DNA from 2 places in the Xenorhabdus santafensis genome. Region 2 is predicted to be linked to the other one. Evidence: riboswitches for the same ligand, from Rfam matches in the RefSeq annotation. Region 2 holds a riboswitch; the other holds the start of a gene.
The links. A riboswitch is a leader RNA that binds a small molecule or an ion and turns the genes downstream of it on or off. The one in region 2 is predicted to bind thiamine pyrophosphate.

Region 1 (7,484 bases), on a different contig from region 2:
GGCAAAAACAAAACCCACAAGATACATAAGACCGTACCAGTGGAGAGATACGGGCCCAATTGAAAATATGACAGGGTCAATATTAGGAAATGCAAGATAGCTTGTGCTCATCGTTCCCCACTAATAATAATGTTGTGTGAATGATATAGTGAATTTTCTTTCGCAAATGAATTATATTGCTCGAATAACTCAAGGCAAATAATTGCAAATAATAGCATAGGTCACTTATATCCCCACCTGCCCAAGGAGAGAATTTACAGCAACTTTCACGGAATTGATTACGTTTGCGCGGAAAGGCGTCTACCCGAAGATAGGCTAAATACCACCCCGGATAAGCCCTCCCACACCTTTGGCTTCCATAAATTCGGCTACCATGCTCTTAACTTCCTGACTGGTTTCAGCTTGCAATACTACACTGATAAGATGCTCAAGCTCGCTGGCTTCCAAATGACGCAGTAAATACTTGATACGCGGAATGCTCCGGCCGCTCATGCTCAGACTCCGGTAACCCAGACCAAGCAATATTAATGCCCCCATCGGTAGGCCAGCCATTTCGCCACATACACTCACCGGAAGATCAAGGCGCTGGCACTCATCAACCGCCAGTTTTAAGGCGCGAATCACCGCAGGATGCAAATTGTCATATAACTGGGCTACATGGGTATTATTGCGATCTACCGCCAATAAATATTGGGTTAAATCATTCGATCCAATGGAAACAAAATCAATCCGTTTCTTTAGTTGCGGCAATAAAAAAATAGTTGAGGGGACTTCAAGCATGACACCAATTTGCGGCATGGCGACAGTACAGCCAACAGATTGTTCAACTTCAAATTTTGCTCTTTCTACCAGCTTGCGGGCCTCATCAATCTCCTCAATGCATGACACCATAGGCAAAAGTATTTTCAGATTGCCAATATGTACATTTGCTTTCAACATCGCCCTGAGCTGAATCAAAAAGATTTCCGGTTGATCCAGTGTGATGCGGATCCCCCGCCAGCCCAAGCAAGGGTTGTCTTCATTGATAGGCATGTAAGGGAGTTGTTTATCTGCACCGATATCCAATGTACGCAGCACAACGGGTTTATCAGGAAACAGTGTCAATATTTCCTGATAACGGTTCTTTTGCTCATCTTCTGAGGGAAAGCCGCTATGCAACATAAAAGGGATCTCAGTACGGTAGAGCCCGACGCCGTCGATGCTATCCACTATTTGCTGCTCATGTTTTAAGCTCAAACCTGCGTTTAGCTGCACCAGTACTCGCTCCCCGCTTTTGAGCTGTGCCGGTTGCTGTTGTTCCCCTTCCGCCAATTTGCTGAGAACCAGCTCTTCTTCAATGATCTGCTGATATTCATGGGCAATCAACGGCTCTGGCTCGATAAAAATTTCTCCGCGATAACCATCAAGAATAATAGTCCGGCTGTGCAGTAGCTCAGGTTGGATGTCAGCCCCCATAATAGCGGGAATCCCCATGGCACGAACCAGTATGGCAGAGTGGGAGTGAGTTGCCCCATCCCGCACAATAACACCGACTAGCTGCTCTTGCGGCATCTCAGCCAACAAATTAGCACTGAGTTCATCAGCAACCAGAATAAAACGCTCAGGCCATTGAGCCGCATGATTAAACGAATCATCCAAATGGAACAGCACCCGCTGCCCAAGCGCACGCAAATCAGACGCCCTTTCCCGCATGTAAGGATCTTGCAGGCTGGCAAATTGCTCCGCGTATTTTTCAATCACGGTTTTGACAGCCCACTCAGCCACAAAACCATTATCAACGGAACAAAACAGATCTTGCTTGAGCTGGGGATCGTTTAATAAATGAGAATAGAGATCGAAAATAGCGGCGCTTTCTTTTTGTGAGCTGGTGGTAAAGCGCTTGCTGATACGCCTGCATTCCGCCGTCGATTCTTCCAGAGCGCGGGTCAGCCTTAAGCGCTCAGCTTGGTAATCCAGCGTTGACGCCTCAAAAACTTGATCCAGTAAAGGTTGTGAGCGATCTTGCCATCCCTGCGCCATAACAATGCCGTTAGAAATAGCGAGAGCTTTAATGCGAGTTTGGCGATATTGACCAAATAGCCCCTTCGCCTGTGCTTGAGCAAGAATTACGGCAAGCTGCATCGCCAGCGTTACCATGAAAGATTCTTCACTTTCATCGAAAAGGCGGCGTTCATGTTGCTGGACAACTAATATGCCTTGCAACTGCCGGCGATAAATAATCGGGACACCTAAAAAAGCCCGCAGGCTCTCTTCCCGTACTTGAGGAATATATTTGAAACTGGGATGGTCACGAATATCGGCGAGGTTGATTAATTCAGACAGGCGCCCGACTTCACCCACTACGCCTTCATCAAAGGCCAAGCTAATTACCCGCTCTTTGGGTTTCCTTAACCCCTTGGTTGCCATCAGGTAATAACACTGTCGCTGATGATCTGCCAGATAAATAGAACAAACATCAGTGTGCATGGCCTGGCAGGTTTCATTGACCAGCAGCTCAAGCGCTTCAGATAAATTGGCTGTCATCGCAACCTTTTCAACAATTTCCCGTAAGCGCATGAGCATAACTGTTACCTAACTTCTTCTACGACGATGTAAATAGGGTGGATAATATTGTTGTGAAGCGGGCTCCTGCATTGGCATTACAATGGAAGAGAATTCTTTCATCACACGGCGATACACATCCCGTTTAAAAGAAACCACCTGCCGGACAGGATACCAATAGCTAACCCAACGCCAGCCATCGAACTCAGGTGTATTGCTGCGCTGCACATTAATATCTGCTTCATTACACTGCAACTGTAATAAAAACCAACGTTGCTTTTGCCCAATACAAACAGGCTTTGTATCCCAACGCACCAAACGCTTGGGTAATTTGTAACGCAACCAATTCCGGGTTGAGGCAAGAACCCGAACATCTTTGCGACTTAAACCAACTTCTTCGAATAACTCGCGATACATCGCTTGTTCTGGTGATTCCCCTGGATTGATACCCCCCTGAGGAAACTGCCAGGAATGCTGCCCATAACGGCGAGCCCATAAAACTTGCCCTTGGCGATTACAAATTACAATTCCTACATTCGGGCGGTAGCCATCATCATCGATCACCAGACTACCTCTCGATAAAACAAATTTGAAAAGATAGCTAATTGTTTCACACTCATCTCAAGCGGTAAACCTCTATGATTAGACTTTGCAGGCGTAACCTAAGTCTCTACAATACCCCCATCTCAACGGGGTGCGGCTATAGTAAAATCATGCAGCTGAGAATAAACCCGTCGAACCTGAACCGGCTAGTACCGGTGTAGGGATTTGGGACGCTAATAATTGATAATTAATTAAATATATTTCATTTAGCACCTTCTCAAATCCTTTGCCAATCGACTAATAACGAATGTTAGTAACGACAGGAGAGCAAAGTGTTTAAGAAATTATTTTCCCGCTTAATTGCCATCAGTACACTATCTATCTCTGCCAGTGTTTTTGCCCAGGAAGCCCAAGTAAAGCCCACACTGACAGTTTATACTTATGATTCGTTTGCCTCTGAATGGGGGCCAGGGCCTGCCATCAAAAAGGCATTCGAAGCAGAATGTCATTGTGAGCTGAAACTTGTTGCTCTGGAAGATGGGGTATCCCTGCTGAACCGCTTGCGAATGGAAGGCAAGAAAACGCCGGCAGATATCATACTGGGGCTGGATAACAACCTGCTTCAGGCCGCTCAGCAAACCGGATTATTCACGCCAAGCCATGTTGATACGTCAAAACTGAAATTACCTATCGCATGGAAAAACACCACATTTATCCCCTACGATTACGGTTATTTTGCCTTTATTTACAACAAGAATACTTTACCTCATCCGCCCAAAAGTATGGATGAACTCGTCAATGGGCACCAGAATTTGAAGATTATTTACCAAGACCCTCGCACCAGTACCCCGGGCTTGGGGCTGCTACTGTGGATGCAAAAACTTTACGGAGAAAAAGTTTCAAAAGAATGGCAAAAAGTTGCCAAAAAGACACTGACCGTCAGCAAAGGCTGGAGTGAATCCTATGGTCTGTTCCTGAAAGGTGAAGGTGATATGGTGCTGAGCTATACCACATCTCCGGGCTATCACATCATGTCAGAGAAAAAAGATAATTATGCGGCAGCCATATTTAATGAAGGCCACTATTTACAAATAGAAGTAGCAGCACAATTAGCTTCAAGCAAACACCCTGAATTGGCACAGAAGTTCATGAAATTCATGATTTCACCGGCATTTCAGCAAGTTATTCCGACCACTCAATGGATGTATCCCGTGATTGATATTCCTTTGCCTGATGTTTTCAAACAACTTCCTGTTCCTGAAAAATCACTGCTATTCAATGCGGATGAAGTGGCAAAAAATCGTACAAAATGGATCCGTACATGGCAAAGTTCAGTAAGCCGTTAATTACAGGTTGGCTATTGCCGGGGGTTATAGCCTCCGGCCTGCTGACTACCGTTGCCTTGTCAGCATTTGGCGCTCTGTGGCTCAATGCGCCGGACAGCGATTTGCTGGAGTTTTTGCACGATAGCTACCTCTGGCATGTGATTCGCTTCACTTTCTGGCAAGCATTCTTATCTGCTGTATTATCAGTGTTCCCTGCCATTTTCCTTGCAAGGGCGCTCTACCGCCGCAATTTTCCGGGGAAAATGCTGTTTCTGCGCCTATGCGCCATGACGCTAATCCTTCCCGTTTTAGTTGCACTGTTTGGCATTCTTACCGTTTATGGTCAAACAGGCTGGCTGGCAACAGTTTCGGGCTGGCTGGGTCTTGAATATCGTTTTACGCCTTACGGTTTACAAGGGATTCTACTGGCTCACATATTCTTCAATATGCCGATGGCAACGCGCCTGTTGCTGCAAGCACTGGAAAGTATTGCCATTGAACAACGCCAGCTCGCGGCTCAGCTTGGCATGAGCGAATGGCAGCATTTTCGTTTTGTAGAATGGCCTTATCTGCGCCGCCAAATTCTGCCAACGGGCGCCCTGATTTTTATGTTGTGCTTTGCCAGTTTTGCCACCGTTCTTACGTTAGGTGGCGGCCCGGCAGCAACTACCATCGAACTGGCCATTTATCAGGCTCTCAGTTACGACTACGATCTTGGTCATGCAGCCCTGCTTGCCCTGATACAGCTCTTTTGTTGCCTCGGCTTGGTTCTTCTTAGCCAAAAAATTAAAGGCGCGCTGTCTGTGGGTTATGGTCACCAACAACAATGGCGCAATCCACAAGATTCATGGCTACAAAAACTTTCTGATGGTCTACTGATTTGCCTGGCTCTATTGCTTTTACTCCCTCCCCTATTTGCCGTTATTTCCGATGGATTGAATAGCGGTCTTTTCATGGTTTTGCGCCAGCCGGCTTTATGGCAGGCTCTGACAACGTCCATCATTATTGCGCTTGGTGCGGGGTTAGTGTGCGTCATCCTGACCATGATGCTGCTGTGGAGCAGCCGGGAATTGCGCCTGCGTCATGCTCTCCGTTGGGCACAAACGATGGAAATCAGCGGATTGCTGATCCTGGCTATGCCAGGAATTGTCCTTGCCACCGGTTTTTTCCTTTTGTTGAATACAACCGTCGGTATTCCTCAGTCCCCCTATGGGTTGATTATTCTGACCAATGCGTTGATGGCGATCCCCTACGCCCTCAAAGTATTGGAAAACCCCATGCGTGATCTGGCAGAACGTTACAACCCGCTCTGCCACTCTCTCAATATTCAGGGAATTCATCGCCTACGCTGGATAGAACTTAAGGCGCTGAAAATTCCATTGGCTCAGGCGCTGGCTTTCGCCAGTGTGTTATCAATTGGGGATTTTGGTGTAGTCGCTTTATTTGGCAACGAAGATTTCCGCACTTTACCTTATTACCTTTATCAACAAATTGGGGCATATCGTAGTCAGGATGGTGCAGTAACCGCATTTCTGCTGCTTCTCCTGTGTTTTATTCTGTTTACCCTCATTGAACGTTTACCGGGCCGACACCATGATTAAACTTGAAAATGTCTCATACCATTATGAGCACCTTGCCATGCAGTTTGATGTGGCGGTTAAAGCCGGAGAGCGAATCGCGATCCTCGGCCCTAGCGGGGCGGGTAAAAGCACATTACTGAGTTTAATTGCGGGATTTCAGTTTCCGGAGCAAGGTGATATCTGGCTTGATGGAAAAAACCATACAAAAACCCCGCCTTCCAAACGGCCTGTTTCGATGTTGTTTCAGGAAAATAATCTTTTCTCCCATTTAACCATTGAGCAAAATATGGGATTAGGACTGCATCCCGGGTTGCGGCTGAATGCTGGGCAAAAACAAACCCTCCAGCAAATTGCCATTCAGGTATCATTGGAGGAATGCTTGCCTCGCCTGCCCGCCCAGCTTTCTGGCGGGCAACGCCAACGTGCAGCACTCGCCCGCTGTTTAATTCGACATCAGCCAATTTTATTGTTGGATGAACCCTTTTCGGCGCTTGATCCCGCTTTGCGTAATGAGATGTTGGAGCTGCTGGATCAAATATGCAATGAGCGACAAATTACGTTATTGATGGTTTCCCATAATCTTGATGATGCCGCGAAAATTGCACCGCGTTCGTTGCTGATTGTGGATGGAAAAATCCACTATGACGGAATGACAGAGAAATTGGTGAGTGGAGAAGCAAATGAAGCAGTCATTTTAGGTATCACCAACAGCTAAGCCGGAAAACCCTATAGTTTCCCCTCCCACAGGGTATCAAAATTAGAATTTCAAGATGCAGCCAACAAAGCTGCAACTTGAAAGATGGATATATGCAAAATATCACGATTATATTTTTGTAAATATAACATCAATAAAAAACTGAAAAACAATCTACTGATAAATATTAAATAAATAAAAACACCAATAATATTTCATTAAATACATTTCAATATTAACTTATATAAAATACAAAAAAACAACCTCAATTATTGGACTTTCTATATTTCATAGACTAAATGTTAATATAGTGATGATGGAAAAACAAAAATGAGAGAGGAGTTATGAGAGAAGATAAATTAAGTATTAGAAGATACAATTATATTCCTTATGATCCAAATCCAACGGATAGCTTTGAATTTGGTTTATCGGAAAAAAACTTAGATTATAGTTTATCGGAAAAAAACTTAGATTCAGATCGTGATGATAAATTAAATAGATCTATTTACGATTGTAAAAATAAACCTTACCAAGGAACTGAATTAATTCTAAAAGAAGGTCAGTATCCAAGTAAAGATCAATCAGCCAATGAAGTTTATGAACATCTTGGGAACATAGATAATTTTTATAAAAAAGTATTCGGTCGTAATTCGATTGACAACAGAGGCTTTAAAATCGTTGCTAATGTACATTTTGATATAGAATATGAGACTGCTTTTTGGTCTATTGATAAAAAACAAATTTTTTATGGCGAAGGTGATGCTTCTAGTGATCGGCAAGATTTCTATAGCTTCACCAGTT
Region 2 (7,484 bases):
CGACCAATAATATCCATTTGTGCTAATGGTGGAATAAGCGCTAAAATCCTCTCCTTTGCCTTACCCTTATTCTTAGTAATGATTTAGCAATGATAATGATGAAAGGTTAAGGGCTGACTTGAACTCAGACTGAGAACGCTAATATATGTTTACGCCAGAATTACTTTCTCCCGCCGGCTCTTTGAAAAATATGCGCTACGCATTCGCCTATGGTGCCGATGCCATTTATGCAGGGCAGCCCCGTTATAGCCTGCGTGTCCGCAATAATGAATTTAATCATGAAACCTTGGCTCAAGGCATTAAAGAAGCTCACGAATTAGGTAAGCGTTTTTATGTTGTCGTCAATATCGCGCCGCATAACGCCAAGCTAAAAACATTTATCCGGGATTTGAAACCTGTCGTGGAAATGGGGCCTGATGCGCTGATTATGTCCGATCCGGGCTTGATTATGATGGTACGTGAAGCATTTCCGGAGATGGATATTCATCTTTCCGTTCAGGCTAATGCTGTCAACTGGGCTACAGTAAAATTCTGGCGGCAAATGGGATTGACCCGTGTCATTCTTTCCCGTGAGCTATCATTGGAAGAAATCGCCGAAATCCGCCAGCAAGTGCCGGATATGGAGCTGGAGGTTTTTGTCCACGGTGCGCTCTGTATGGCTTATTCTGGCCGCTGCCTGCTATCAGGCTATATCAACAAGCGTGACCCCAATCAAGGAACCTGCACAAATGCCTGCCGCTGGGAATATAATGTGCAGGAAGGCAAGGAAGATACAGTCGGGAATATTGTTCATATGCATAACCCTATTCCGGTCAAAAATATTGAACCAACTTTAGGTCAAGGCGAACCAACAGACAAAGTATTTATGATTGAAGAAGCCAAGCGCCCAGGCGAATATATGTCAGCATTTGAAGATGAGCATGGTACTTATATCATGAATTCAAAAGATCTGCGTGCCATTGAACACGTAGAAAGATTGACAGAAATGGGAGTTCATTCCCTGAAAATTGAAGGCCGTACAAAATCTTTCTATTATTGTGCTCGCACTGCCCAAGTATATCGCCGCGCCATTGACGATGCCGTTGCCGGAAAACCTTTCGACCCAACGTTGATGACAACACTGGAAGGTCTTGCACATCGCGGTTATACCGAAGGTTTTCTGCGCCGTCATACCCATGATGCCTACCAAACTTATGAATATGGTTATTCTGTGTCAGATTCCCAGCAATTTGTCGGGGAGTTTACGGGCAAGCGAGTCAATGGGTTGGCTGAAGTTGCCGTGAAGAATAAGTTTCTTGTCGGAGATAATCTGGAACTCATGACTCCATCAGGTAACATTAACTTTACGTTAGAATCGATGACAAATAAAAAAGGTCAGGCTGTGGATGTTGCTCCGGGTGATGGGCATATCGTTTATCTCTCCATTCCGGAGGAAATTGAGTTGAACTATGCTTTACTCATTCGCAATTTAAAAGATGGTAATACTCGAACTCCTCATCCGCAAAAATTACAAGCAAAGTAATTTGAAATTAGATTTTAAAGAAATTGATCTGTTTTTTTAGAAACAGATCACATCAATGCTATTTTATTTCTCGTATTATCGGTTCTGAAAATTAAGAACTAAAAAAGTTTTACTGTAAGACTAGGAACCACCTCCTTGGCTAGCTCAATCTCCCTTGGGCTGGCCTTTTCTTTTATGTATAAAATATAAAAATGCCTTAAATTCAACCAGTTAATCGATTGCCTTACCCCAGAAAAAATAAATGTCTTTAATGTTTTTTTATTCTTTTATTGTATTTTTTTTCGGCGGCAACAATATCTTCACTTATTATTGATGATAAATTAATGTAACAATAAATAATATGAATATTTATTCAATTTAATGAAGGAAAATTTAAGAAAATAACACCAAAATATTCAATTCATGAATAACCAAATATTTATTTCTTCTCATATCTGATAAATTTTCTTTACTTTACCCTAAAAAAACAGATTGAATTTTAACAACTCATTACCCGAGATATTTGATGAATTTCGGGGTGTGTCCAAACAGCTAGAATGTGATGAAAAAGTGCAGCCAGCAAAGGAGCAACTTGAAAGATGGCGGGGATATCACAAACTGAAGCGATCCACCGCGGCTTACCTCTCTACTCACCTTGTGATTCATGCCAATATCAACAACAATCAATAGCGCCTTTTGCAAACTGGAGTTAATCATGACTGATATTGCTAAGTTGTTAGGAAAAGACGCAGAAAGTTTGTTGCAACACCAATGCAGTACCATTCCACGTGAAAACCTCTATCTTCCAGGCACCGATTTTGTTGATAGAGTAATGATCGACAATAATCGCCCCAATACTGTCCTGCGTTCCATGCAAACCTTGCTGAATCATGGCCGTCTGGCAGGAACCGGTTATCTCTCAATTTTGCCGGTAGATCAGGGTGTCGAGCACTCTGCCAGCGCATCATTTGCCGCCAATCCCCTTTATTTCGATCCGAAAAATATCGTGGAACTGGCCATCGAGGCAGGTTGTAACTGTGTTGCTTCAACTTATGGGGTACTGGCGTCAGTTTCTCGTCGTTATGCCCATAAGATCCCGTTTTTGGTGAAGCTCAATCACAATGAAACGTTGACCTATCCCGCCCAGTATGACCAAACATTGTACGCCAGTGTTGAGCAAGCATTTGATATGGGTGCTGTTGCTGTTGGAGCAACTATCTATTATGGCTCACCTGAATCACGCCGCCAGATAGAAGAAATTTCAGCCGCTTTCGAACGTGCTCATGAGTTGGGTATGGTTACCGTATTGTGGGCATATCTGCGCAATTCAGCATTCAAGAAAGATGGCGTCGATTACCACACCAGTGCTGATTTAACAGGCCAGGCAAATCATCTGGCAGCAACGATAGGTGCCGATATTGTTAAGCAGAAAATGGCAGAAACCAATGGTGGTTTTACTGCCATCGGGTTTGGGCACACTGATAAGCGTGTTTACAGCAATCTGACCACTGAGCATCCTATTGATTTGGTCCGCTATCAACTTGCTAACTGCTATATGGGGCGCGCTGGGTTAATTAATTCTGGTGGTGCTTCCGGAGACAATGATTTGAGTGATTCCGTCCGTACTGCGGTTATCAATAAGCGTGCCGGAGGCATGGGCTTGATCCTTGGCCGCAAGGCGTTCAAGAAATCGATGAAAGAAGGTATCGAGTTAATTAACTCGGTTCAGGATGTTTACCTCGATAAAAAAGTTACTATCGCCTAAATCGCCTATTCAAATGATTTGAGCCATCGTATTTCAATGTGGGGATACAGGCTGTATCCCCCATTATTCGATAACGGCGCCATTATCTTAATTCATTGCCCACCTCAGTTATCGCTATCTTACTTATCGCCCCTCAGCTTCACCTAAAGCCGTCCATTTTCTTCACTTCGCTTTTATTACTGTTCATCCTTGTTACTTACCACCATTGATGAAAATGATGCACAGGCCCAATTCCCTGCCCGACTTCCAGCGTGTCCGCCTGTACCAACGCGTTTTGCAAATATGTTTTTGCTGCAGGTAATGTACTCTGCCAATCAGAATAATGTGGACGTAAAGCAGCAAGAGCCGCCGATAATGTACAACCTGTGCCGTGCGTATGACGAGTATTCACTCTGGGTACAGTGAAGCGCCACTCTCCTTCCGCAGTAAAAAGCCAATCAGGGCTTTCTTCATTGATTAAATGCCCGCCTTTCAATAAGACTGCCGGGCATCCCAGAGAGAGTAATGCCCGCCCCTGTCGCAGCATTTCGTCTTCTTTCTCTGCGAGATTGCATCTTAATATCGCGGCGGCTTCCGGTAAGTTTGGCGTGATTAAAGAGACAGATGGCAATAATTTTTCAACCATAACTGCAATCGCTTCCGGTGATAACAAGTGGTCGCCACTTTTTGCCACCATGACGGTATCCAATACAATGTGGGGGACAGAATAACGATTCAATGATTCAGCAACTACCGCAATATTGGCAGAATTGGATAACATACCAATTTTGGCACTGTCTATCCTGACATCTGACAACACAGAATCTAGCTGGGCAGCAACAAAGAGAGGGTCAATATCATAAACTGATTGCACTCCCATTGTGTTTTGGGCAACCAATGCAGTTATAACAGAGGTTCCATAAGCACCAAGTGCAGAGAAAGTTTTTAAATCAGCTTGGATACCGGCACCACCGCTGGGATCTGTTCCTGCGATAGTCAGTGAGTTAATTCTCATGATGGTGACTCCTATTCACCAGCAAAAGAAAAGCGGGTATCAAAATCAGGGGGATACCATGACTTCCCTACGCTGGCATTATCCAGATCAGGTAATACGGGTACTTCTCAGTCCAATCAAGAACGCCCCGAGTCAAAATAAAAATCACTCTATTAGTATCCCAATAGAGTGATATTTGCAATATGTTATCGTCAAATAATAAAACCAAGTTGACGATAAGTATATTTGGTCAGTAATTAAATACCAGCCAAAATAAATTTATTACTATAAAGCTGTAACGTTTGCAGCAGCAGGACCTTTAGGGCCATCCTGAATTTCAAACTCAACTTGCTGGCCTTCGGATAATGTTTTAAAACCATCTTTCATAATCGCAGAAAAATGTACAAATACATCTTTGCTGCCATCAGCTGGAGTAATAAAACCAAAACCTTTAGACTCGTTGAACCACTTCACAGTACCAGTGATTTTTGCCATTTCAAAAATTTCCTTTGAATCACTTTAATCGCCGATTGGCATAAATATAAACAAACCAGTATTCGTTGCTGTTATTTATTAACAGAACAGTACTTCGTTTACCCATGTGTTTTATCACATACTCTTTATATAATCGCAAGCCATTTTTTTCAGGTGCTGGAGCCAACGCACAAATTTGAAAATGCTAATCTCTATTCTAATTTAAAATTACTCAAAAACTTTTAAGTTATATAACAATATGAATTAATGTAAAAATAAAATTTTAACCTCAAGAAACAAATTTAATTAGTTTAATATGAAACTCTGTTTATTACGCCAGTTATGGAGTAACGCAGCGTGTTGTAAACTCTCAGAAACTTCTTTTTCAATGCTAAATTAAGGCTGATTTAACGTAAGCCTTACTCGCATGTAATATAATCGCTCTGTGCCTGACCGGATTAATTTTTGTTGAGCTTTTATTAAATATTATTCAGTTATAATTAAATTGAATAATATATTTATATCACAGAGGTTTTATTTACTCGCAATCAGATAGTATTTTAATCATTGTCAATGATTAAAATGTGGCAAACAAAACTAAAGCAATACAACAACAGCCGCGTACTTTTAGATTTATACTACAGCAATACAAAAATAATCAGCCGGGTATAATGCCCGGCTGAAAAATATTTTCAATGAATTAATTCTTTTGCTTATACTCTTTTTTCGATTTCGCTACCTGATAGCCCACCCATAATAGGGCAATCCAGAATGGCATCAAAATAACTGAAATGCGAATTGGTGGCATCATAAAAATAATGATGAGGATAAATGCAAGGAATAGCAGGCATAAATAGTTGCCAAATGGATACCACAATGCCTGGAACTTGGTTGTGACGCCTTCTTTGTTCTTAGCCTGACGGAACTTCAAATGAGCAAGGCAAATCATAATCCAGTTGATGACCAACGTTGTTACCACCAACGCCATCAATAATTCAAATGCCTTGCCGGGCATAATATAGTTAAGCAATACTCCAATTGATGTTGCCAGTGCTGATAACCCAATGGATAAAACAGGCACACTGCGTTTATTAACTTTTGTCAGAAAGTGTGGAGCATTACCTTGCTTAGCCAAGCCATAAAGCATTCTGCTATTACAATACACTCCACTGTTATATACAGACAGTGCCGCAGTAACTACCACTACATTCAATACATTGGCTACCCAAAAACTGTCCAGATTATGGAAGATTAAAACAAATGGGCTACCGCCTTCTACAACCTTGCCCCACGGATAAAGTGAAAGCAGAATAGCGAGTGAACCGATATAAAACAGCAAAATGCGATAAACAACCTGATTGGTTGCTTTAGGAATATTTTTCTCAGGGTTTTCAGCTTCGGCTGCGGTGATCCCTACTGTTTCCAAGCCACCAAATGAAAACATAATGATTGCCATTGCCATAATCAGGCCGGAAACCCCATTTGGCATAAAGCCGCCCTGCTGCCATAAATTGGTGATACTTGCGTCCGGCCCGCCTTTACCGCTAAGCAGCAAGTAACCACCAAAGATAATCATGCCGATGATCGCACTGACCTTAATGAGTGAAAACCAAAATTCGGTTTCACCATACATTCTGACATTAATCAGGTTAACAAGGTTTACCAGTACAAAAAATATTGCAGCAGAAACCCAAGTTGGGACATCCGGCCACCAATACTGGATATACATGCCGACAGCCGTTAATTCCGCCATACCGACCAGAATAAACATCGCCCAATAATTCCAGCCAGAGAGGAAACCGGCGAATCCTCCCCAATATTTATAAGCAAAGTGGCTAAAAGAGCCTGCTACTGGCTCTTCAACAACCATCTCCCCCAATTGGCGCATAATCAGAAATGCAATGAACCCGCCAATTGCATACCCAAGCAGCACTGAAGGCCCTGCCATTTTGATAGTTTGTGCTATACCCAAAAATAACCCTGTTCCTACTGCACCACCGAGGGCGATAAGCTGAATGTGCCTATTTTTTAACCCTCGTTTGAGCGTAGTTTGCTGTTCTTGTTGTCCTGCCATCTTGTCCTCTTCTTATGATGCTGATACCCACCGCTTCTCAAGTTACAGCCTGGAATCCACGGGTATATAATCCGTCTCATGAAAATTTGTTCTATTTGTTTTTAAATCTGAGTGTTGCGTTTAACCTAAATGTTATTTTTAACCAAAATAGAGCCAGAAACCTTTCCACTCTCCCAATTTTCACAACGTTTGTCGAACTGAAATTAGTTCAACGCCCGTAACTATGGGGATATGTTCGGGTTTAACACAGTGTTTAGTTTGTGAATTTGAATCAGAAGGATATTAAAACATCATTTACAAAGAATGAATACCAAGAATGCATGTTAGCACGTATGCTTGGTTGAGCATTGCCAGATAAATATCAAAAAACAAATATTGAGTAATAAAACAAGCACCAGATTCGAATTCTTTGTTATCAAGCCAACAGTGTTCATTCCATGCTACAAGTACAAAAACAGGCTTTCCAGTATTAAACATGAAGTAACGGTTATTTTTTAGCGCTTAACTCTACCACCTCGGAATAATTTCGTTGTAGTGAACTTTGCGATCAAATACCATGAAGAGCGTTCATTCGTGAAATCCATTGTTTTTGTCGTTGAACCATTCCTGCTCCCGATAACCATGGATTTTGTCATCTTGGAAAGAAGTTGTGTATACTTCTCCAACCCTTAACTAATTTAAAATTGTAATGCCACAA

Region 1: linked by a shared signal. The riboswitch ahead of thiB (thiamine ABC transporter substrate binding subunit) and the one ahead of thiD (bifunctional hydroxymethylpyrimidine kinase/phosphomethylpyrimidine kinase) in region 2 are both predicted to bind thiamine pyrophosphate.

Annotation. Positions count from the first base shown of each region.
Region 1 covers NZ_VCDN01000021.1:124,068-131,551, reverse strand. Annotated here, with positions in the region: gene lgt (prolipoprotein diacylglyceryl transferase) at 1-111, opposite strand, end outside; gene ptsP (phosphoenolpyruvate--protein phosphotransferase) at 316-2,562, opposite strand; gene rppH (RNA pyrophosphohydrolase) at 2,572-3,105, opposite strand; TPP riboswitch at 3,222-3,326, shown strand; gene thiB (thiamine ABC transporter substrate binding subunit) at 3,417-4,430, shown strand; gene thiP (thiamine/thiamine pyrophosphate ABC transporter permease ThiP) at 4,406-6,010, shown strand; gene thiQ (thiamine ABC transporter ATP-binding protein ThiQ) at 6,003-6,704, shown strand; gene FE392_RS07090 (M4 family metallopeptidase) at 7,028-7,484, shown strand, end outside.
Region 2 covers NZ_VCDN01000036.1:24,477-31,960, reverse strand. Annotated here, with positions in the region: gene trhP (prephenate-dependent tRNA uridine(34) hydroxylase TrhP) at 146-1,522, shown strand; gene fbaB (class I fructose-bisphosphate aldolase) at 2,217-3,266, shown strand; gene thiD (bifunctional hydroxymethylpyrimidine kinase/phosphomethylpyrimidine kinase) at 3,463-4,263, opposite strand; TPP riboswitch at 4,308-4,400, opposite strand; gene cspE (transcription antiterminator/RNA stability regulator CspE) at 4,525-4,734, opposite strand; gene FE392_RS09685 (amino acid permease) at 5,414-6,787, opposite strand; gene FE392_RS09680 (helix-turn-helix domain-containing protein) at 7,476-7,484, shown strand, end outside.